Regions from separate parts of the Gudongella sp. QWL-04 genome, predicted to be linked through region 2. Evidence: a T-box and tRNA genes for the amino acid it is inferred to sense, from the RefSeq annotation. Region 2 holds a T-box; the other holds one or more tRNA genes.
The links. The T-box of region 2 lies ahead of AC4PHB_RS02855 (valine--tRNA ligase). A T-box ahead of a tRNA ligase gene usually reads a tRNA of that ligase, here a tRNA-Val.
Positions count from the first base shown of each region.

Region 1 (12,601 bases), 1.1 Mb from region 2:
GTACAGGAGACCCCGCTTATACTTCACAAAATAATGATTCCCATAGGAATGAGTGGAGAAATAACCTCCATCACCGAAGGCATGTTTACAATAATCGAGGATATTTGCGTACTTGACGGCATGCAAAAAATCCAGATGCTTCAGAAATGGCCTGTCAGAAAGGGGAGACCCTTCAAGAAAAAACTTAATCCCGACGTGCCTCTGTTGACTGGTCAAAGAGTAATAGATACCTTCTTCCCTGTTGCAAAGGGTGGAACTGCTGCAATTCCGGGGCCCTTCGGCTCAGGAAAGACGGTAGTACAGCATCAGCTGGCTAAATGGGCTGATACTGAGATCGTAGTCTATGTAGGCTGCGGTGAGCGTGGAAACGAGATGACAGACGTACTGATGGAGTTCCCGGAGATCATCGACCCTGCAACAGGTGAATCGCTGATGAAGAGGACCGTTCTTATAGCCAACACATCGAACATGCCGGTAGCTGCCCGTGAGGCATCCATATATACTGGGATCACTCTTGCAGAGTACTTCAGGGACATGGGCTATTCAGTCGCTATAATGGCTGACTCCACATCCAGATGGGCAGAGGCCCTCAGAGAGATGAGCGGCCGTCTGGAGGAGATGCCTGGTGACGAGGGGTACCCGGCTTACCTTGCATCAAGAGCAGCAGCATTCTATGAGAGAGCCGGAAAGGTAATCTGCAACGGAAGCGACGACAGAGAGGGAGCAATAACCGTAATCGGTGCCGTATCACCTCCAGGAGGAGACATATCGGAGCCTGTATCACAGGCTACCCTTAGAATAGTAAAGGTATTCTGGGGCCTTGACCATGCTCTGTCCTACAAGAGACACTTCCCGGCCATCAACTGGCTGAATTCATACACTCTTTACCAGACTAAGATGGACCACTGGATGGCAGCAAATATAGACCCTGAGTTTGCAAAGAACAGAGCAAAGGCAATGACGCTGCTCCAGGAGGAAGCATCACTTCAGGAAATAGTAAGACTTGTAGGCAGAGATTCACTGTCCTACGAAGATCAGCTCAAGCTTGAGGCTACTAAATCAATAAGAGAAGATTATTTACAGCAAAATGCATTCCACGAGATAGATACCTTCTGCTCACTGCAAAAACAGAACAAGATGCTTAAGCTTATACTGAAATTTTACGACCTTGGCATGAAGGCTCTTGAAAAGGGAGTATACCTTAAGAGTATTGAGAGAATGCCGGTAAGAGAAAAGATTGCCAGATCAAAATATATCGAAGAAACGCATCTCGAGCAGATAGATGACATCGCACAACAGCTTGAGGCTGATATGAATAAGCTTATTGAGGAAGGAGGTATTCTCGATGCGTAAGGAGTACAATACAGTTAGAGAAGTCGTTGGACCGCTGATGATAGTTGACGGAGTAGAGGGCGTCAAGTACGAAGAGCTAGTCGATATCGAGCTTGGCACCGGTGAAAAGAGAAGAGGAAGAGTTCTTGAAGTCAACGGAGACAGAGCAATGATCCAGCTGTTTGAAAGCTCAACCGGGATCAACCTCAATTCCACAAGAGTAAAGTTCCTTGGAAAGCCCCTTGAACTGGGAGTATCCGAGGATATGATAGGCAGGATTTTCGACGGTCTTGGAAGACCAAAGGACAACGGTCCGAAGATAATCCCCGAGAAAAAGGTAGACATAAATGGCGTTCCAATAAATCCTGTATCCAGAGACTACCCTGAGGAATTTATCCAGACGGGAATATCATGTATCGACGGGCTGAACACCCTTGTAAGAGGGCAGAAGCTCCCCATATTCTCAGGCTCAGGTCTTCCACACGGGGAGGTTGCTGCTCAGATAGCAAGACAGGCAAGAGTACTGGGATCAGGAGAAAAGTTTGCGGTAGTATTCGCAGCGATGGGTATAACCTTTGAGGAAGCCCAGTTCTTTATTGAAGACTTTACAAGGACAGGCGCGATCGACAGGGCGGTGTTGTTCATAAACCTTGCAAACGACCCGGCGATAGAGAGAATCGCAACTCCGCGGATGGCACTTACCTGCGCAGAGTATCTGGCATACGAGAAGGACATGCACGTTCTGGTAATACTTACAGATATGACCAACTACGCAGAAGCGCTTCGTGAGACCTCTGCAGCTAGAAAAGAGGTTCCTGGAAGAAGAGGCTATCCTGGATATCTTTACACTGACCTTTCGACGATTTACGAGAGAGCAGGAAGAATCAGGGGAAGAAAGGGCTCAATAACTCAGATCCCTATCCTTACGATGCCGGAGGACGACATTACTCACCCAATACCCGACCTAACAGGATATATTACTGAGGGACAGATCATACTTTCCCGTCAGCTATACAAGAGAGGCATCGAACCTCCAATAAACGTAGTTCCATCTCTTTCCCGTCTAAAGGACAAGGGTATTGGTAAAGGCAAGACCAGAGAAGACCATGCTGATACCATGAACCAGATATATGCAGCCTATACCTCGGGAATCGAGGCACGTGAGCTTGCAACTATCCTTGGAGAATCTGCGCTGTCTGATTCCGACAAGGCCTTCGCAAAATTTGCTGAAGCCTTTGACAACAGATATGTCAACCAAGGCTATGAGAACAACAGGACCATTGAGGATACCCTTGAGCTTGGCTGGGATCTGATGAAAATCATTCCAAGAGGAGAGCTGAAGAGAATTCGTACAGAGTACCTGGATAAGTACCTTCCTCTGGAAGAAAAAGGGGATGAGTAGATGGCGGTTTTAAACGTAAATCCTACTCGTATGGAGCTTACAAGGCTTAAGGCGAGGCTTAAGACCGCTACAAGAGGCCACAAGCTCCTAAAGGACAAGCAGGACGAGCTGATGAGACGATTCATTGAGCTTATCAAGCAGAACAAAAAGCTTAGAACACAGGTGGAGAAGGAGCTTAAGGAGGCATTCGACGAGTTTCTGCTTGCCAGTGCCGTAATGAGCCCTGAGCTTTTGGAGGAGGCGGTTGCCTTCCCCAAGGAAAACATCTCAGTAGATATAAAGAAGAAAAACGTAATGAGCGTTCATGTTCCTGTAATGAGCTTCATAAGAAAGCTCGAAGGAGACGAGGGCAGTATTTACCCATACGGTTTTGCAACCACCTCCTCAGAGCTGGACGACGCCATTAGAAAGCTCTACACCATAATGCCTATGCTTCTTGAGCTTGCAGAGGTTGAAAAGGCATGTCAATTGATGGCTGATGAGATAGAAAAGACCAGAAGAAGAGTAAATGCCCTTGAGTACAGGACGATTCCAGAGCTTCAGGAGACAATTAGATTCATCAGGATGAAGCTTGATGAAAATGAGCGAAGCACCATAACAAGGTTGATGAAGGTCAAGGACATGATCAATAAGTAAAGGCAATGGACAAAGAAAAGCGTTAAGCGTTAGGCGAAAGTAGGGGCGACCATTGGTCGCCAGAAGAAAGATCCTTCACTTGCGTTCAGGATGACAAAAGTGTTGTCATCCTGAGCGAAGTCGAGGGATCTCGGTTTTTGCTAACAACTACCTACTACCTACTAACAACTGTTTTTTGCTTTTAGCTTTTCAGTTATTCACTATTCACTATTCACTAATAAAAAATCCCCAGACTTAAGTCTGAGGATTTTTATTTATGGTGAGCGATATTGGACTCGAACCAACGACCTCCACGATGTCAACGTGGCGTTCTACCAGCTGAACTAACCGCTCATGTATTCCTATAGTAGCACATAAGGTCTTTTTTTTCAACAGGAATTTAAGTCGCACTAATGGTGAAATATCTGTGAAAGTGTTTACATCGTCCCTCATAAATATTAAACTTAGGGTAAGGTAAATAAAGGGGAGGCGATGTGGATGCTAAAGCTCTTGGAAGCTGCCGGTTTTTTCTTGTATCTTATCCTGTTGCTGTATATGGGTGCATACATATCCAGAAACAAGCTGGGGAACAAATCCCATACCGTGTTCGGGTATTTAGCATTTATTTTGGCCATGGCAGACTCTGTGTACTTTATCCCCAGACTTTACAGCCTCCTTACAGACGGCCTGGAGGAGAACCTCAGGATCCTTGGGTGGGGAAGAATAGGTCAAATGCTCATTATGACATTGTTTTTCCTGGTCCTTTCCGACCTTTCGAAGACAAGATTTTCAATAAAACGTAAGCTTCCAATGGACAAGCTGTTGTACGGTCTTATGATATTCAGGGCAGTTATCGGAGTGTTTCCGCAAAATGGATGGTTCCTGATGGAGCCTGACGGCACCTTTGCATTCCTTAGATATATACCTCTTGTAATATATGTACTGTTACTTGCAATGATCTTAATGGCACACAGCATGAAAAAGGGAGATGGCAATATAATAGTATTTTCGACATTAATGATCCTCCAGCTCCTGTTGGTCGAATATCCAATATGGGGAGCTGAGAAGCTTTGGATCACATATATGATGGCTGCGGGAAGAGGGCTTATCTTTATATCGATGATATTCATAGGCTATATGGAAGTAAGAAAGGAAAATGAATTGAGCAGATATTAGTGTCATAGATCATTAAGAACATAAGGAAGGATTGGTTTGATGAAGAAAGCTTCGATCATTTTAATGATCATATTCTTTATAGGTCTTCTCTCGCCGGCAGGTTATGCAATTGAGCCTGAGTACGAGGAGGATACGGAATTTGTAAACCTGACTGAAAGAGGGACAGTCCTTGATGCTGGTGAAGTAGAGCAGGTTGAAGGACAATTCTTTAGGGTCCAGTATGTGACCGTTAGGATAGATTCTGGCAATAGGAAAGGTGAGATAGTTGAGGTCGAGAACTCGCTTTCCGACCATCAATACTACGATATAATAGTGGAAAAGGGACAAAAGGTAGTCCTTATGCTTGAGGAGTATGAGGATGGGACATATAAAACATATATATCTGATTATTACAGAGCTAACTACCTTGGCTACCTACTGATTTTATTCGCTCTTCTGGTCATAGCAATAGCTAGAATGAAGGGAGTTAAAGCGCTCATATCCCTTGCAATTACAGTTGCAGCTGTACTATTTGTCATGCTGCCCCTGATGCTTAAGGGCTGGAACCCGATCCTTGTAAGCGTCATTACGGCAGTTGTAGTCACCATAATAACAATGGTCCTTGTAGCAGGTTTTAATCACAAGACAATATCAGCAATTTTAGGGACCTCCTTCGGCGTCATAATAGCAGGGGTAATAGCCTTCTATGTTGGGAATAAAGCCAGTCTATCCGGACTTTCGGCTGAAGAAGCCACAATGCTTATGTATATTCCCCAGGGGGTAGAGTTCAATTTCAGACAGCTGTTGTTTGCAGGCATTATTATGGGCTCTCTTGGTGCAGCAATGGACATAGGGATATCTATAGCATCAAGTATAGAGGAGATCCACAAGGCTAATCCAAGACTTTCAAGGGGAAGGCTATTCCGATCAGGCATGAATGTAGGTAAGGACGTTATGGGAACGATGGTAAACACACTGATCTTAGCATATACAGGAACCTCCATCCCAATGCTTCTGTTGTTCATGGCATATGAGACAGAGCTTAGCAAGGTCTTTAATCTTGACGTAATAGCAACAGAGGTTGTAAGATCCCTTTCGGGAAGTATAGGTCTTATACTGACGATCCCAATAACGGCTGTTTTTGCAAGCTACTACTCCAAGGAGCAGGGCAGAAAACGCATGATGGCTGCAAAGGCAGAAGTGGATACGATAATAGAAAATGAGGTGATTGAATGATTACAATAGCTTTGACAAATGAGGCAAAGGAACATATCCTGGAAAGCTGCAACGATAAACCATCAGTAATGGTTGGCATCATACAGCAAAGGTCCGGGTGATGCAATTACAATGAACTGTCAGTTCAGACAGGCGAACCTAATGAGAAAAGTGCATTTGACATCTACGAAATAGATGGGATCACAGTTTATCTACAGAAGCAAATGAGGATACCTAAGGATAGAGTCGAAATATATATGAAAAACCTGGTATTTAAAAAGCAGATTTTTGCTAAGGGAATAAAATATACAGGTCTGTAACATTTATCAAAGTCTGAGAGGAGTTGTGATATGAGAGTAACGGTTTCCATGGAAGCAGCAGAGCACATAAAGAAAAAATCAAGCGGAGAACCTGCTGTAAGAATAGCAGTCATACAGGTCAAGGGAGGGTGATGCTCCTCAAGCCAACTATCCGTTGAGATAGGACACCCTGGGGACACTAAGCGTTTTTATGAGTATGAGGATAATGGAGTCAAGGTATTCATACAGAAAGGACTCAGCACACCCGACGATCAGGTGGATGTAAACCTGAGCAAGGTGCTGTTTGCCAAGTCTCTTTCTGTAAGAGGTATAAGGTATTAACTAAATAATCGTTTATCGGGTGCCCTGAAGGGTAGTAATGTATTGTACAAAATAAGAATTAGGAGGTATCCGAGAATGATTGACAAGAGCCTAAAGGCAATATTAAGAGGAGACATCGGATCGAACAAGGTAAAGAAGCTTAGAAAGGAAGCAATGGTACCAGGGATAGTCTACAGAAAAGGAGAACCGACAAAGAGCTTTGCGGTTGATGAGCTTGAATTTACAAAGCTCTTCAGACAGGTTGGAACCTCAGCACTGTTTGAGCTTGATATGGAGGGTGAAAAGATCCCAACGATCGTAAAGTCCGTGCAAAGAGATCCGGTCAAGGGAAATGTTATCCATATAGATCTTCAGAAGCTCGATATGGAACAGAGGATAAAGCTCCACGTTCCAATAACACTCTTGAACAGAGACAATATTGCGCTGCAGCCATCTGTTCTTATGCAGATGATGGATGCCGTAGAGATAGAGTGCCTTCCGGGAGATATTCCCGAGTCGGTAGGGATAGACGTATCTGGAATGGACTTCGATACTCCGATATTAGTGAAGGATCTTGAGATAATGAAGGATGACAGGCTCATAGTCTTAACTGACCCAGAGCAGCTGATCTGTTCATTGAATCCGCCGTCAGTATCTGCTGAAACTGAGGCTGAAGAGGAGGCACCATCTCCGGAAGTGGCTCCTGAAGAATAGGAATAACCAGAAAAAATAAAGGCATGGGACAGACTGGAGAGTCTGTCCTTATTTTATAATCAAGGAGGATAGTTATGGGAAGGATCCTTTCAGCATACCTTACACCTCACCCACCGATAATAATACCCCAGATAGGTCAGGGAGAGGAGCAAAAGGCCATAAAAACCATAGAGGGCATGGAAGAGATAGGAAGAGATATCGCTAAGAGAAAGCCTCAGACGATACTCGTCATCACTCCCCATGGCCCTGTATTCTCAGATGCAAATGCAATATCAATGGAAAACAAACTAAGGGGTGATTTTGGTGCATTTGGTCACGGTCAGCTTTCTTACTCCTATGACACTGATCAAGAGCTGATCTATCAGATAGTTAAAAATTGCCTGACCAACAATATCTCTATAGCACAGATGACAAAGGAGATGTATAAAAGATATAAGCTGGACGGTAAGCTCGACCATGGGGCTCTGGTGCCTCTGCATTTTGTGGATAAATATTACTCCAGTTTTCAGATCGTCCACATAACCTATGGCATCTTATCCCCAAAGGAGCTATATCTCTTTGGAAGGCAAATTGAAAGTGCGATCCTTCAGCAGAAAAACGATGTGGTCATCATAGCCAGCGGTGACCTGTCCCATAAGCTCAAGGACGGCGGACCATACAGCTACAGCCCTGAGGGACCTGAATTCGACAGTCTTATAATAGAAATAATTAAAAAGGCAGATTTAGGAGCCGTTTCATCCTTCGACATTGAGCTTGCCCACAAAGCCGGTGAATGCGGGCTACGATCACTTATGATACTTGCCGGGATACTAAGTCCCTATGAACTCGAAACCGAGGTACTTTCCTATGAGGGGCCATACGGGGTAGGCTATGGAACAGCAAAGCTCATACCGGGAGAAAGGACAGGAACTGATTTTATTGATACCATTGAAAGGTCTCAGAAGAACAAGCAGACAGCAAGAAGACAGTCGGAGAGTCCTCATGCTGCCCTTGCAAGGAGGAGCCTGGAGCATTACGTTCTGTCAGGAGAATATCTTCCAGTTCCGGAGGATTTGGCAGAGGAGCTACTTGAGTCTGCGCGACCAGTATTCGTAACCATAAAGAAACACGGAAGCCTGAGAGGCTGCATAGGCTCCACCGCTTCATCCAGGGGAAGTCTTGCAAGCGAGATCATCCATTATGCGGTAGAGGCAGGAACCAGAGATCCCAGGTTTCCATCTGTAACCGAAGATGAGCTGGAGGAACTTGTTTATTCGGTGGACGTACTCTATCCTTCAGAGCCAATTCGTTCAACTGCAGAGTTAGACCCGGGAATCTATGGGGTAATAGTTGAGAAAGGACACAGGCGAGGTCTTCTTTTACCGATGCTTGAAGGAGTTGATACTCCTAATGACCAGGTGAGGATAGCACTTCAAAAAGCAGGGATATCTGAGGATGAGGAATACAAAATGGAACGCTTCAGGGTCGAGAGATACCAATAGGAGATGATTGCCTTGAAGGAAGCGATGTTCTACACCGTTGAAGGTGAAAATGTACGCTGCACTCTTTGTCCGCACTTTTGCAATCTGAGGGATGAGCAGGTAGGCAGATGCGGAGTAAGACAGAATATCGGGGGTAAGCTGTATTCGCTGAACTATGAGAGGGTAACGGCATATAACTATGACCCTATCGAAAAAAAACCACTATATCATTTCTACCCGGGAAATACCATATTTTCCTTCGGGAGCTATGGCTGCAACCTGGGGTGCGACTTCTGTCAGAACTGGCAGATAGTTACCGATCATAACAGCTTCGTAAAAGCAACCACCGACGATATTATTTCACTTGCAAAGGTGAAGGGGTCCATCGGGATCGCCTACACCTACAATGAGCCGACTGTATTCTATGAGTTCGTTTTGGATACTGCTAAGAGAGCGAAAGAGGAAGGGCTGCTAAATGTTCTTGTGACCAACGGCTATATGAACAGAGAGCCGCTGGAGCAGCTATTGCAGTATATAGACGCAATGAATATAGACCTGAAGTCGTTTACGAACGAGTTCTATCGGACTATCTGCAAAGGGACGTTAGAGCCTGTTCTTGAAACCATAATGCTAGCGGCAAAGAAAACCCATGTGGAAATAACTACTCTTGTAATAGACTCAAGGAACAGCTCCAGTAAGGAGATGGAGGAGCTGTCAGGATTTATTGCCTCGGTTGATCCGGGGATACCACTTCACCTTAGCAGATATTACCCGAACTACAGGATGAAGGATCCACCGACGTCCATCGATACTTTGACTGAGCTAAAAAAGGTGGCAGAAAAGAAACTGAGGCACGTCTACATTGGGAATGTGTTGGGAGCTGACAACGATACCTACTGTCCAAACTGCAGAAAACGATTGATTTCCAGATATTCAAAGACACAGATTGAAGGGATGGAGGAAGGGCATTGCAGTCAGTGCGGCTACAAGGTTCCAGGAAGATTTTAATTTTCGTGATTTTGAGTTTCTCCAAAAAAAGTTTACAAATGCTAAAATAATAGTTTATTTATATTAAAGGATGCGTTATAATTATACCGTTATTAATACTGAAAAATTAGGAGGCTGATCGTGGGAGATGAAAACACCCGTATTTGATGCATTGAAGAACCTGATGGAGGAAAACTCAGTATCCTTCCATATGCCCGGACACAAGGGAAAGAACACACTTATTAATTGGGGAGACTATATACCGTATATAGATACTACCGAGGTTGAGGGCATGGACAATTTGCTTGAACCCAGGGGCATAATCCAGGATTCCCAGGACTATGCAGCTGAGGTTTTTGGTTCAAAGGCTACCTATTATGCCGTAAATGGATCCACAGGAAGCATTTACATCGCTCTAGCTACAATAACTAAGCCGGGAGACAAGGTTCTCATTCAGAGGAATTGCCACAAGGCCGTTTATAACGCCCTTATACTAAACAGGATCCAGCCTGTATACATTTATCCAAACTACAACGAGAATCATAATGTCCTTACGGGTCTATACCCAGAGGATATCGATGAAGCTCTTGAAGCTGATCCTGAAATCAAGGCAGTGGTCATTACCTATCCAAACTACTACGGTGTTTGCTCAGACCTTAAGTCTATAGCTGATATAGTGCACAAGCACAACAAGGTTTTGATGGTGGATGAGGCTCATGGTCCTCATTTCACATTTAATGACAAGCTTCCCGTTCCGGCTCTTAAGGCGGGCGCAGATATAGTGATCCACAGTACCCACAAGACTCTGCCAAGCTTCACCCAGACATCCATGATCCATGTAGGTACTGACAGGATCGATTTGAACAAGCTGAGAGACAGATATCAGCTTTATACCACAACAAGCCCATCATATCTGTTTACTCTTTCAAATGAACTGGCAGTATCCTACATGGACAGCCAGGAAGGGAGAGAAAGACTTGAGTGGAGCATAAAGAAGGTTGACGAAGTAATCGAAAGACTCAATAAGATACCAAGGGTAGAGGTATTTACGGGAGATCCCGAGGATCCGACCATATATTCAAAGGACAACACCAAGATACTCATAACTATAGACGGTATAAGAGGCTCAATGGTAAAGAAAAAGCTAAGGACTGACTACAACATCAGACTGGAGATGGCTGACTTTTACTATGCTCTTATCCTGACCAGCCTTATGAATGACGACGATGATTACGAGAAGGTCATTGCGGCAATCGAAGACCTTGCTAAGAATGCTCCCTACGAGGAGATCAACTGGGTAAACGTCAAGATGCCTACTCCGAAGATAATAATGAGACCTGCGGATGCATATTATGGAAAGAAAGAACTGATCAAGCTCAAGGATGCAATTGGGAGAGTATCAGCGGCACCGATAATACCTTATCCACCGGGAATACCATTGATAGTTCCTGGAGAAGAGATTACACAAGAGATATACGAGCACGTTTTGTTCCTTATGGACAACGGAATTGAGATAGTAGGCCTTATGGGCAAGGAAAAGGACAACGTAGTAGTGGTTGAGTGAGGAGCTGCATAGGATGAGAGGATTATTCATAACTCTGGAAGGGCCCGACGGGTCCGGTAAATCAACGATGGCAGGCCTTATAGGCGAGTACCTTAAGGATCAGGGCGTTGACCATGTCATTACCCGAGAGCCTGGGGGCACAGCCATTGGAGAGAAAATCAGAGGGATAATAATAGACAGAGAAAATATTAACATGGGACCAGAGACAGAGGCACTTCTCTTTGCAGCATCAAGGGCCCAGCACGTCCATGAAAAAATGCTTCCCTCCGTAGAGGAAGGCAAGGTAGTAGTATGCGACAGATTCCTTCTTTCAAGTCTGGCATATCAGGGAGTTGGAAGAGGTCTGGGCATACAGGAGGTAAAATCAATAAACGAATTTGGATTGAGGGGGATGACCCCAGACCTGATTCTTTTCTTCCATGTCGATCCTGAGGTTACACTTCTAAGGAAAACAAAAGAAGGCGGGGATAGACTTGAGGAGGAGGGCGGGGCCTTCCACAGAGAGGTCTACGAGGGCTATATGACCCTCCTGAAGATGTATCCGGATAATGTAGTTATAATAGATGCGGAAAAATCAGTAGAAGAGGTATACGCCCAAACTATAGCAGCACTGGCAGAGGTGCTGAAGTCGAAGGAGGAAACGCTATGAAGCTTATAGTTGCAATCGTTCAGGATCAGGATGCTCCTGGAGTTATAGAGGAGCTGATGGAGAAGGAATTCAGGGTGACGAAGCTGGCATCCACAGGCGGCTTTCTGAAGGCAGGAAACACAACACTTCTAAGCGGTGTCGAGGACGACCAGGTAGATGAGGTCATCAAGGTGATCGAGGATAACTGCAGAACCAGAGAGATAACAACTTCACTTCTTACTGTTTCCATGCCTGGCGATACCTATATCCCCTACCCTCTTGAGGTCAAGGTGGGAGGAGCAACCGTATTTGTCCTTGACGTAGAGAAACATGTAAGGATATAGGGGGGCATTCGTATGAAGCTGATTGTAGCCATCATAGACGATGAGTTTTCAGGCAGGGTGGTTAAGGCGCTGATGGCTGAAAAAATACGAACCACAAAGCTTTCATCAACGGGAGGCTTTCTAAGCTCTGGGAATACAACTCTTCTTATAGGCGTTGAAGACGACAGGGTAGAGGAAATCACAGAACTGATAAACAAACAGTGCAAAAGTAAAAAGATAAAAAATGGCTCAGAAGAGGTTACAGTGGGAGTAAATCTGTTTGTAATGCCGGTTTCAGGATACGAAAGGATCTAACTATGGATTACACTAATATAACAGGCCATAAGATCGCAGTCGAGGGATTGAAGAGAGCTGTTAAAAATGGAAATATCAGCCACTTCTATATACTTGAAGGAGAGGAAGGCCTTGGAAAAATGACTATCGGAAGGGTTTTTGCTAAAACCCTTCTTTGCTTGCAAAAGGGAGAGGAGCCCTGCGGGGTATGTAGCAGCTGTCGCAGATTTGAAACAGGCTCTCACCCCGACTACCTGGAGATCAGGCCTGAGAAGGGCATGATACGGAAGGG
Region 1 is NZ_CM178754.1:1,822,767-1,835,367, reverse strand. Features, by position in the region: gene AC4PHB_RS09080 (V-type ATP synthase subunit A) at 1-1,353, shown strand, start outside; gene AC4PHB_RS09075 (V-type ATP synthase subunit B) at 1,346-2,734, shown strand; gene AC4PHB_RS09070 (V-type ATP synthase subunit D) at 2,735-3,370, shown strand; tRNA gene AC4PHB_RS09065 (tRNA-Val) at 3,628-3,703, opposite strand; gene AC4PHB_RS09060 (hypothetical protein) at 3,848-4,525, shown strand; gene AC4PHB_RS09055 (YibE/F family protein) at 4,565-5,740, shown strand; gene AC4PHB_RS09050 (hypothetical protein) at 5,857-6,039, shown strand; gene AC4PHB_RS09045 (hypothetical protein) at 6,199-6,360, shown strand; gene AC4PHB_RS09040 (50S ribosomal protein L25) at 6,436-7,053, shown strand; gene amrA (AmmeMemoRadiSam system protein A) at 7,128-8,534, shown strand; gene amrS (AmmeMemoRadiSam system radical SAM enzyme) at 8,547-9,521, shown strand; gene AC4PHB_RS09025 (aminotransferase class I/II-fold pyridoxal phosphate-dependent enzyme) at 9,649-11,064, shown strand; gene tmk (dTMP kinase) at 11,078-11,713, shown strand; gene darA (cyclic di-AMP receptor DarA) at 11,710-12,036, shown strand; gene AC4PHB_RS09010 (cyclic-di-AMP receptor) at 12,049-12,330, shown strand; gene holB (DNA polymerase III subunit delta') at 12,333-12,601, shown strand, end outside.
Region 1: it has a tRNA-Val gene. The T-box ahead of AC4PHB_RS02855 (valine--tRNA ligase) is inferred to sense a tRNA for this amino acid. The anticodon was not compared.

Region 2 (12,601 bases):
TTATTCCCCTCTTATTGTCAACAAGATTTTCTCCAGTTCTTCCTTGTCAAATCTGTACTTGGTATTGCAAAAATGACAGACTACCTCACTTTCACCATCCTCTTCGATGATGTCCTGGATCTCCTTATCACCCAGGCTGACGAGTACATCCCTTATCCTTTCGACCGAGCAATCGCAATGATACTTTAACTCTAGAGTATCGGTTATTTCCATATCAAAGCCTGGCAAAAGAGAATTCATTATCTCCTCAGGTGTCATACCTTTATCGATCATAGTTGAAATGGGTTCTGCGCTTCTAACGGATTCCTCTATTTCGGCAATTTCATCCTCCGTAATAAATGGCAGGACTTGGATCATATAGCCCCCCGCAGCTTTACATGTTATATCCTTATCTATCAGTACTCCAAGGCCTACTGCCGTGGGAAACTGTTCAGAAACCATATAGAAATTTGCAATATCTTCAGCTATCTCCCCAGTTATAAGACTCGTTTGACCAATGTACGGCTCCCTTAGACCAAGATCCATAATGACAGTAACTGTCCCATCATTACCAACTATTCTTCCAACATCAAGCTTTTTGTCCGGAGTACTTGGTACATCCGTACCTGGATTGTCTACCAGGGCTTTCAGCTCCCCTTTATTATTACTGACAACTATTATTGAACCAAGAGGTCCTCCACCGGATATCTTTAAGGTCATCCTGTCCTTGTCGTTTTTCATAGTCGCAGCCATCATTGCAGCTGCAGTTATGGCTCTTCCAGCTGCAGCAGTAGCCGTTGGTGACGACTCGTGCAATCTTCTGAATTCTTCAACTATACCTGTTGTAGAAGCTGCGAACATTCTAAGCCTACCCAGCTTATCCATACTTCTTATTAAATAATCCTTCACTGTATCACCCTTTTCTGTAATATCCTATAATTTTGTTGCAACGAAATTTATCCTTTCAGATCTGTCGCTATAGTTTTCAAAGCCGAAGGCCTCATAAGCATCAATATGCTGGAAACCAACTTTTAAAAGCAGTTCTTTGATATCTTCAGTTTTATATGCCCGCTCTTTATGGATCTCATCGAATCTTTTGTAATTGACTCCGTCCTCTGTTACAAAAAACGTCAATATAAAATCTACTATTCCTGTTTCTTCATCAAGCTGGTTTTCCCAAGTGTAGAAAATATCCTCCCTATCCTCAAGAAATATATTGTTTCCTAGAATATTCTTTAACTTATACTCAGAGTTCAGGTCAAAAACAAATATTCCTCCTGGCTTTAAGTGTCTGTATGCATTTAAAAAGGTTGTTTCAAGATCTATTTCATTCAATATATAGTTTATACTATCACATGCAGCTACAACAGCATCATAGCTTCTATCCATTTTGAAGCTTCTCATGTCCATATTGAAAAGTCTCAGACCTTTCTGTTTCCTCAGCTTGTTCCCTGCAAGTGCCAACATCTCCTCGGATGAATCAAATCCATCTACGAAGTAACCCATTCCAAGGAGCTCCTTTGTAAGGTTTCCTGTTCCACATGCCATCTCAAGGATATCCTTACCATTTATGCTTTTTTTGACAATGATTTCTCTGATGTATGAACCCCAATTTTTATAGTCGATATCATCCATCAACTGATCATATAGAATTGAAAATTCACCGTAGCTATCCACTAAACATCCCCCTAACCAGCAAGAAAATACATATAGTTTACAATGGCAAATAGACCAATTGTTACAAATACCGGAATCCAATATACTCGCTTATTGTCATCCTGCACATATATAGCTTCCCTTGAGATTTCTTCTTCTGAAGAAGGCTCCTGAGACCTGGGAAAATACTTAAGTATTAGAAATAAGATTACCAGTGAAAACAAACCCCATCCTGCCAGCAGTATTAGTGCGGCTATAGCTTCAAAACCTGATGGGAGCTGTGGTGTGCCGGATACGACTTCTTCCAGTCTCTCCATCATACCAGAGGCGGCAAAACCAATCGAAAGAGCAATGCCATTATTAAGTGCATGACCCAGGATAGTTGCGTACAGACTTTTTGTCTTTATCATTATTACCCCAAGGATGAGTCCTAAAAATGCAGGCCCCATGAAGTTCATAAGATTAAAGTGAAACAATCCAAAAAGTAGTGATGAAAGGATCAATGCCTTCTTCTCTCCCAATCTGCCATAGGCAGACTGCATTGTACCCCTGAACATCACCTCTTCACATATTCCTGGTGTAATTGCGATTACAAAAAGTGCAAGCCAGTACTCAGGCCAGCTTGAAGGTATAGGTACACCTGTAGGAAGATTATCGCTTACGGAATTTAGCAATAACATCATAACGTAATTCAGAAATACCGCCATGGGATAAGCAAATACCATTGTAAGAACAGTAAATAATCCTTGTTTCATGGTTATTGGATTCAGCTTTAAGACATTCTTCAGAGAATATCCCCTGATCTTAAGAAAGAGAATGTTTGGAAGAAGTATAATTAGATATTCTGTTATCAAAATTCCAGTATAAAGCTCTTTTTTTTGTGCAAATCCCCCGACGATAAGGAAAGCAAGGCCAAGCGTAAGATATAAAATATTTACTCCGTTAGGAGATGGTAATTTGTTTGTTCTCACTAGATCACTTCCCCTGAATCAATAAATACACCTGCAGCTAGTGCAGGTGATGTATAATTACTCAAATGTAAAAATATAGGGTATATTTCTGTAGTAATCTCCATAGTTAAGTCCATAGCCAACTATGAAAACATCAGGTATCTCATACCCAACGTAGTCCGGTATAAGATCCACCTGCCTTCGGCTAGGTTTGTCAAGCATTACACAGATTTTGATTGAATCAGGTGCCTTTTCACCAAGATGCTCCATAACCTTTAATAAGGTATGACCAGAATCAATTATATCATCTACAATAAGAACGCTTTTACCCTTTATTTCACCTCTTATATCCTGCAGGATCTCAACTCTTCCAGATGATATTTCGGCGTGGCCGTAGCTTGCTGTAGTCATAAATTCAATTTCTACAGGAATGTCCATTTCTCTTGCAAGATCGGCAGTAAAAATAAAGCTGCCTCTTAGAAGAGACACTATGACGAGGTCTTTGCCATGATATTCCTTGCTGATCTCCTTGCCCATTTCCCTGACTCTGTTACTTATTTCCTCTCTGGAAAATAGAACCTTCTCTTTTTTGTCTTCAAACAAGTCAGTCTCTCCCTTCTACTTATTTTCTCCCCAATATCTGCTTTATTTCCCTTAACTCCCTTAAAATAAGGTTCAAGGTTAATTGAATACTGATAATAATTATAAATATTATAGCACCTACTATAAGGTTTGTATTCATAAAATACCATCCTTTATACTAAAAATCAAGCTTCTGGTTTTCTATATACCCAAAGGGTTGAATAACACCACATCCGGCTTGTTCGAATCATATGGATTATCTGCCAAATTCTGTGGTATAATCCTATCAAATATCATGAGGTGATAGAATATGTTCCAAAGCATGACAGATGACACAGCTATTCAAAGGCTTATACTATTAAAGTTAGCAGCTTCTTCTATGACTCGACTTACTAATACTAAAATATCAGAGACTGCGATCGAGAGCTTCGGCATGAACTTCTTCATGATTCAGCAACACCTATCTGAGCTTTCTGATAGCGGATTTCTTGCAATTTCAAAATTCAACAGCGAGGTCACCTATTCAATCACAAATACTGGTCTTTCTATTTTGGAGCTTTTTAAGGATAAGCTGTCGGATGAGATCAGCAGCCTGATAGAGTCATTATTTTTAAACTCTGAACAGCAACAAGGAGCTGATGCATCTTACCTCCTATCAGAAACCGGTGAATATTCCGTGAACCTTCATTTTATGGAGAAAGGCTTAAGTGTATTCAGACTTACCTTAAGCATACCTGATGAGAAACAGGCAAAAAAAATCTGTTCAGCCTGGAAGCTTGAGTCTTCAAATCTCTTTGGAAAAATCATGGCGATATTTGATCAAGCTTAAAAACCCTGCTATTTCAGCAGGGTTTTTGCAATTGTTCTAACATCTCCAATTAGATAAAGCGAACCTCCAAAGAGCACCATGTCTCCTGGGTCAGCCAGCTCAATAGCCTTTTTAACAGCTTTTTCTATCGATGGCTCAATATAAACTTTATCAGTATATTTTCTTATTTCTTCAGCCAGCAGATCGGCTTTCAGCTTTCTGGGCATGCTAACCTCTGTTACAACCACCTCATCAGCCAATGGTACCAGCTTTTCGATCATATGGGTATAATCCTTATCCTTAAGGACCCCAACGCCTAAAATTAGCCTCTTGAATTTAAATAAACCTACAGCCTTTGCAAGATTTTCGATACCTTGAAGGTTATGAGCTCCATCAATCAGGAATATCGGCTTGCGGCTTAGAACCTCAAGCCTGCCTTTCCATTTCGTTTCCTGTAAACCCTTACAAAGCTGTTCGTCAGTAAAGCTTACCAAGCCTCTTTCTCTCAATTCAAGAAGACATACTGCAGCTGTGGAAGCATTATATACCTGGTAATCTCCAAGCATCGAGATTCTGATTCCATTATGAGAAATACCCTTATAGTGCAGATCAAATAAGCTGCCTTCATCATTTTCAATTATTACTTTAATTTCATTTGGATCGATTTCTAAATAGTCTGCTCCCATCTCCTCAGATACTCGCTTGATAACCTCTCTTGATTCAGCTTTCTGAGGATAGGCTACTACCAATCCATCTTGTTTAATTATTCCAGCCTTTTGATAAGCAATTTCACCTAGCGTGGCCCCCAGAACATCCATATGATCATAATCTATGGTAGCAATAACTGAGGCTAATGACTTTTCAATAATATTTGTAGAGTCGAATCGACCTCCGAGACCGACCTCAAGTACGACGTAGTCTACTCCAGCCTCCTTAAAATAAAGGAATCCCAGAGCAGTTACTATCTCAAATGTTGTAGGGTGCTCCATTCCCTCGGAAACCATTTTATCAGCAGCAGTTCTAACCTCGTCAGTCAGCCTGCCAAGGGTTTCTTCAGGTATATCTTCGCCATTTATCTGGATCCTCTCTGTAAATCTCTCCAAATATGGAGATGTGTACAATCCAGTCCTATAGCCGGCAGTTTCGAGGCATTTCGCCAGATAGGCTGATATTGAGCCCTTTCCATTAGTGCCTCCAACGTGGATATATCTCATATCCCTATGTGGTTCACCAAGAAAGTGGAGCAGCCTCCCTACTGAATCCAGACCAAGTCTGGAGCCATATTTATCCTTATCATTGATATAAGCTAACGCTTCCTGATAGTTCATTCTATCCTCCCGCTATTTCTTTAAGGAATTTATCCTTTCCAGAACATTTTCAAGCATCTGCTTGTACTTAACTTGCTTTTCCTTTTCCTCATCCACGACCTTAGCTGGTGCCTTAGCTACAAACCCCTGATTAGAAAGCTTTGCATCAACGCGTTTGATTTCGTCCTCTAGCTTGGCTTTTTCTTTTTCAAGTCTCTCCAGCTCCTTGTCGAAATCGATTAAATCTGCAAGAGGAAGAAAAACCTCACATCCATCCAACACAACTGATACAAATCCCTCTCCAAAGCCACTTTTATCCGATGCAAAGGACATTGAATCAGCTGATGCCAATGTCCTGAACTTTTTCTCGCTTTGTGAAATGATCTCCTTTAAGGCTTGGTCCTCAGTAACAAATATCAGTCCTGCCTTTCTGGATGGAACGATGTTCATCTCTGCTCTAGCATTTCGAATACCTTTTATAGCTGATTTTATAAACTCTATGCTCTTTTCAGCTTCCTCAAACAATAACCCGGTTTCTGGTTTTGGCCAGGATTCCATTATAAGGGCATCAGACTTCCCAGGCAAATGCTGCCATATCTCTTCTGTAATAAATGGCATGAATGGATGTAGAAGCTTCAAAGTATCTCTTAGAACTGATACAAGAACCTGCTGTGCCGTTGTTCTTGAGGTCTTATTCTCGCCGTATAGTCTTGTCTTTGCCATTTCAATATACCAGTCGCAGTAATCCTCCCAAATGAAGTCGTATACCCTTTGGGCAGCTAGTCCAAGTTCATACTTGTCCAGGTTAGATTTAACGTCTCCCATAACTCTGGTCAATCTTGTCAATATCCATTTGTCCTCAGGCTCCAGGTCCTTAGGATCAATTGTATAATCCTCAGCACCATCATCCAGGTTCATCATCACAAACCTTGTGGCATTCCAAAGCTTATTGGCAAAATTCCTGCTTGCCTCTACCCTTTCAGTATAAAACCTCATGTCGTTACCGGGTGTGTTGCCTGTAACCAACGTGAATCTGAGAGCATCAGCTCCATATTCCTCGATAAGCTCAAGTGGATCAATTCCATTTCCAAGAGATTTGCTCATTTTCCTTCCCAATGAGTCTCTGACCAGACCTGTAAGGAAAACGTCCTTAAATGGCAGCTCTCCTGTCTGCTCAAGACTTGAAAAGACCATCCTTATTACCCAGAAAAATATTATATCGTAGCCTGTAACTAGCACATCTGTTGGGAAGAAGTAAGCCATATCCTCAGTATCTTCAGGCCATCCCAAAGTTGAGAACGGCCAGAGTGCTGATGAAAACCAGGTATCAAGAGTGTCAGTTTCCTGACGAATGTTCTTACTTTCACATTTGCTGCAGCTTACAGTTTTTTCTCTTGATACAATTATTTCTCCGCAATCATCGCAATAGTAGACCGGCAATCTGTGTCCCCACCACAACTGTCTCGAAATGCACCAATCTTTTATATTTTCAAGCCAATGTGTATATACCTTGCCGAATCTTTCAGGTATAAATCTTAGTTCACCTTTATGGTAAGCCTCCAATGACGGCTTAGCTAGCGGCTCCATTTTTACAAACCACTGCTTGGATATAAGGGGCTCGATAATTGTTTTGCATCTTTCACAATGACCTACAGCATTGTCATGATCCTTTACTGCATCCAGATAATCCATTTCCTCAAGGGCTTTTGCCACAGCCTTTCTGGCCTCGAATCTTTCAAGACCTTCAAAGCCAGCTGCGTTGAAATTCATGAACCCGTCTTCATTTATTACAACACACTGCCCAAGACCATGCCTTTCTCCTACTTCGAAATCATTAGGATCATGGGATGGCGTAATTTTTAGAGCGCCTGTCCCGAATTCCATCTCAACGTAAGGATCTGCTATAACAGGTATCTCTCTGTTGATGATTGGAACCAATGCAGTTTTTCCAACAAGGTGAGAGTAACGATCGTCGTCAGGATGAACTGCAACGGCAAGATCTCCCAGAATAGTCTCAGGCCTTGTTGTTGCGATCGTTATAAACTGATCGCTGTCTTTTATTGGATATTTAACATGCCACAAGTACCCGTGAGCATCCTCGTGGTCTACCTCAGCATCTGATATTGCCGTATGACAACTCGGACACCAATTGATGATCCTGTCTCCTCTGTATATCAGACCTTTGTCATAAAGCCTAACGAACACCTCTTCAACTGCATTGCTCAACATCTCGTCGAGGGTAAACCTGTCTCTGGTCCAGTCGCATGAAACTCCTAGCTTTTTCAGTTGGTTTTTAATAGTACCGCCGTATATGTCGGTCCAAGCCCAGGCTTCCTTTAAGAATCCCTCTCTACCAAGCTCTTCTTTGCTTCTTCCTTCAGATTTTATCTTCTCAACAACCTTAGCCTCCGTAGAAATACTGGCATGATCAGTTCCTGGAAGCCACAGTGCTGAATAGCCCTCCATCCTCTTCCATCTGATAAGGATATCCTGAATAGTATTATTCAGGGCATGTCCCATATGCAAGCTTCCAGTTACATTTGGCGGCGGCATCATAATTGTGTATGGCTTCTTGTTTTTGTCGATTTCAGGCGTAAAATACCCGTTTTCGTTCCAGAATTTGTAAAGTCTGTCCTCAAACTCCTTTGGGTCATAATTCTTTGGTAAATTTTCTAGCATAGATTCCCCTCCTTATAATAAAAAAGACCCCTCATCCGTGTAAGGACGAAGGGTTCGCGGTACCACCTTAATTCCACAGCTATAGCTGTGGCACTTATATGAAATAACGGTTCCCCGTGCAGACTTAGCTTAATCGGTCTGCAGGCTCAAAAGCGACCTTCATCAATTTCCTGCTGCGGCTCTTCCACCAGCGAGCCTGCTCTCTATTAGGGAATCTGATTACTCCTCTTTATCACAGCCATTGATATAATTGTCCTAATTATAAAATATAGGAAGCTATTTGTCAATCTCGCCTTTTTCAACAAACACAAGTCTTCTAAATATCTTTAGATAGTTAATGAATGCCAGGATATTTAGAGCAAGGGTCAATATAAGAAGAAATAAAGAAATGTTTAAGGGCACCTTTGTTATTATTGATAGGATCGAAGCATATAATGAAAAAGTTGCAACCTTTCCAAACTTATTGGAGGGTATCACTGATCTTTTGTGCTTCAAGTAAAGAACTCCTCCTCCAAGAATCATTACCATTTCCTTTATAAGCATTGGTATAAGAACCCATACAGGAATCAATCCTACAGAGGTAAAGGTGAACAGCACAGTAAAGCTCATCAACTTGTCCGCAAAAGGGTCCATCAAAGCTCCAAGCTTGCTTTCAAGATTATATCGCCGAGCAATATAGCCATCTGCTACATCGGATACCCCTGCAAGAATAAACACAAATCCTGATAGGAGCACCCTATTCTCAGTTCCAGAGTAGAATATGAACAAATAAATCGGGATCAGCAGTATTCTAAAAAAGGTGATCACATTAGGAAGTGTCATATTAGGCTCCTTTAGGGATTGTTAATAATTTTACATAGTATGATATTAACCAATGGTATATATTTTGTCAAACATAAATCACTTTTTTTTTGGATTTGACTCTTCGATCGATTTAAGCTTTCTCCATAATGTCGTTACACTAATACCCAATCTTTCTGCAGCAAGAGACCTGTTTCCCTCAGTCTCCTCTAAAACTTTCAGTATGGTGTCATTCTCTATTTGATGAAGCACGCCCTTGTCGTTTGACGAACTGCTTCCTTCTGAACTTTCTGCTCTTGCCCTTCCAAACTCCAGCATTCCATGACTTGCCTCAGCAGCAATAAGAGAGTCAATCATCTTTTTGTCCCCAGCCAAAACCACACATCTTTCAATAAAATTCTCCAACTGCCTTACATTACCAGGCCAGTCATATACTATCAGCTTGGCTAAGGCTTCGGCTGCGATACCCTCCACTCTTTGGTTGAGATATCTGCTCTTCTCTCTTACAAAGTAGCTTGCCAAATCAGAGATGTCTTCCTTTCTTTCCTTCAAAGGAGGAATCGAAAGCCTCAGGACGCTGAGCCTGTAAAATAAGTCCTCCCTGAATCCACCGTCATCTACTAGCTTAAATAAATCCCTGTTAGTTGCTGCGATGATCCTTACATCGACAGGGATGACCCTGTCATCTCCTATCCTGACTACTTCCTTCTCCTGGATAACTCTAAGAAATCTAGCCTGGAGATTTGGCGACATCTCACTTATCTCATCTAGAAATATTGTTCCACCATGAGCAAGCTCAAATAATCCAGTTTTCCCTCCTTTTCTGGCGCCGGTAAATGCACCTTCAACATATCCAAAGAGCTCACTCTCAAGAAGACTTTCGGGAAGTGCTGCACAATTAACTGCAACAAAGGGCTTGTCGATCCTAAGACTAGCATTGTGTATGCTTTGAGCAAATAACTCTTTGCCTGTTCCTGTCTCTCCCTGTATCAGTACAGTGCTGTCAACCTTTGCATAAAGCCGTGCTTTTTCCTTTACCTGAGTAATAGCTGTGCTTTTACCAATAATATTCTGGAATTTTGTTTTTGCTACATGTCCCTTGGCATGAAGCTTGGCTCTTATCTGAGTCTCCATCTTCTGAATTTTTTCAATTTCCTGGAATGTTGCTACAACACCTACTATTTTCTCGTCTACTATGATTGGTACCCTGTTAGTCAAGATGGAGATATCGCCAATTTTCTGTATTTCTCCAAGCTCTGGTTCACCCGTTCTCAAGACCTCCAACATCCTTGTATTCTCTACTACTTCCTCAACATTTCTCGAAATCGCATTTTCATATCTGATACCAGTTATTTTTTGTACAACTGGATTAAATACAGTTATCATACCATTTTTGTCGATTCCAAGTATTCCGTCATAAGCAAAGTCGATTATTGACTTTAGGATAGCCGCTTTCTCCTTTTCTATCTGTTGGACCTCAAGCAGCCTCTTTGCATGACCAATGGTTTCAGCGATTGCTTCCTTACCAGTCTCTATAAGCACGCCATTCATACGTCGACTATAGATAGCCTCCATTACTGTGTGGCCTCCGATAAATACCCTTGAACCATCATGGTGCAGCTCAGTTATAGCCTTGTCGATCTCTCGTACAGATTTAATGGTTATGATATCAATCTTTGCTGAGAAAGTTTTTTCCAAAACCTCGCTTACCCTTATATATGCTTTTGAAAGATCTTCAAAGCCCACAATTCCTATTCTAGTTGAGTATTGAACTGCCTTGCCTATGGACTCAATAACGTCGTAGCTGCTGAAATCAATATTTACAACAGGAATGTCGATGTTCTTTTTAATGAGGTTGCCTGTACCGCCTCTGCTTATTATTACGCTGGCTCCATCTTCGACAGCCTTTCTTGCCTTACCAAGACCTTCGCTGTAGGAACCTTCAAAAACCTCAATATTTTCTCCTAGATCATCTATGACCTGTTGAGCATATTCGGTAAATTTTTCATCAGGTGAAATTATCACTATCCTACCGTTCATACTGCCACCAACCCCTTGTTTTGTCTTGACTCTTACCATATATTATACTTCATTTCAGCTATGATTGACATCTGAATTTATCAGACTACTATAGCAAAGAAAACAGGCCTCCATGACGGCAGGCCTGCGGCGGGGGATGAAACTGAAGCTTCGTCCTTAGTCTTCTTTCTTTAGATGTGCTTCCAAAGGAGGACCATATGCCCAGACTATTTTAAATTGGGTATCTCCTGTGTTCATTATGGTATGGTCAACTCCCAATGGGGAGAAAATTGCAGTACCTGGATAAAGATCGTACTCTTCGTCGCCAACTATCAATTTGCCTGTTCCCTCGACTACAAACATCGCTTCCTCAGAATCTGTGTGCCTGTGTAAAGGGATCCTGCTGCCGGGCTCTGTTACATTAGTTCCCATTGATATTTTCGTGGCACCAACTGTATGCTCGCTTATTAATATCTTAGACACTCTGGGGTATGGCGTTTTAAGTTCTCCTGCTATATCAGCCTCTCTAACTATAACCTTTGGTTTATCCATTTGTCTGTCTCCTTTCAAACTGTATGTTCTTTATTCAACCACCCTCAAGGTGGGGGAATACTTCAATAACTGAGTATTCATCGATAATTACATCAACCGGATTTCTCCATCTACCATCAGCGACCACCATTCCTACCTCATCAGACCTGATGCCATAAATAGCCAGGAATCCCAGAAGATCCTTATCTAAACCCGGAACAACCTCGAATTCCTCTTTTCCAGTTCTTTCAACAAATGATAAGTGCAGCTTTATCTTGACCATTCTATCATCCCTAGATCAATGCCTTTTTCATTTCTTCCTCAGAAAGGTCAAACACTGCATTTGTTGGACTTAGTGGTTCATCATACAGGTATTCCGGGAGCTTATCGTAAGCAGGGCTCAGACCTGTATTTATATTGAACTCCCTTTCCAATTTAAGGGTTTCAACAGCCAGGTCCCAAATGGTATCTTTATCGTAGTTGCTACCACATTTTGTATTTACTATCTCTGCTAAAAGATGAGGTTCAGCAAACAACGGGCCTCTTGCAAACATACATAATCCTATGCAATCCAAAGTACCGATCTGAATTTGAAGAAGTTTTGAAAGCTCACCCTGTTTTTCTGTCCCAAGTGGGTCGACTGTTCCTCTTGATCCGAAACAGTTTCCTGCAGTATGGTCTCCGCCCATTGTAGACATGGAATAGGTAACCCCGTTTCCCTTTAGAGCTCTTGGATCATAACCTGCAAATCCCTGACCTTTCCCTGTTGGTATTCTCTCGCTTCCCAGCACCTCGCCTGTTATTTGAGCTCCATTTCCCAACATTCTTCCCATAGGTGTATCTCTCCATATCTCCTTGATCAGAGCCATACAGTCCGCTTCGCTTCCAAATCTCCCATAGCCCTGATCTAGAGCCACACCTATGGCGCATCCTGTCTCGATCGTGTCAAGGCCTAGATCGTTTATCTCGTAATTTAATCTTGCAACAGAATCCAGGTTGTCCATACCAAGGTTAGAGCCCAATAGCGCTATATTCTCATACTGCATTGTGGATACTATCTTCTTACCGTTTTCATCAGGATAAACTGTGCTGCATCTTATGGCGCATATATCCATACATGAAATTGCAAGTTTTCCCTCTCCACCACGTGCTTTGATCAGCTCATTCATCTTCTCACCGCTTAGATTCTCGACGTGCTCACTGGATCCGAATCTGAAGCTGTTTGTTGGCAGAGCTCCCATACCATTTACTGCTTTGACGATTGCTGTAGTGCCATAGTTGTGGTAAAT
Region 2 is NZ_CM178754.1:574,607-587,207, reverse strand. Features, by position in the region: gene hslO (Hsp33 family molecular chaperone HslO) at 1-888, opposite strand; gene AC4PHB_RS02880 (class I SAM-dependent DNA methyltransferase) at 913-1,656, opposite strand; gene AC4PHB_RS02875 (CPBP family glutamic-type intramembrane protease) at 1,668-2,606, opposite strand; gene hpt (hypoxanthine phosphoribosyltransferase) at 2,664-3,188, opposite strand; gene AC4PHB_RS02865 (DUF4364 family protein) at 3,478-3,996, shown strand; gene AC4PHB_RS02860 (bifunctional folylpolyglutamate synthase/dihydrofolate synthase) at 4,005-5,303, opposite strand; gene AC4PHB_RS02855 (valine--tRNA ligase) at 5,316-7,961, opposite strand; T-box leader at 8,000-8,206, opposite strand; gene AC4PHB_RS02850 (CDP-alcohol phosphatidyltransferase family protein) at 8,238-8,783, opposite strand; gene AC4PHB_RS02845 (sigma 54-interacting transcriptional regulator) at 8,862-10,841, opposite strand; gene AC4PHB_RS02840 (cupin domain-containing protein) at 10,959-11,333, opposite strand; gene AC4PHB_RS02835 (hypothetical protein) at 11,368-11,595, opposite strand; gene AC4PHB_RS02830 (aldehyde ferredoxin oxidoreductase N-terminal domain-containing protein) at 11,606-12,601, opposite strand, start outside.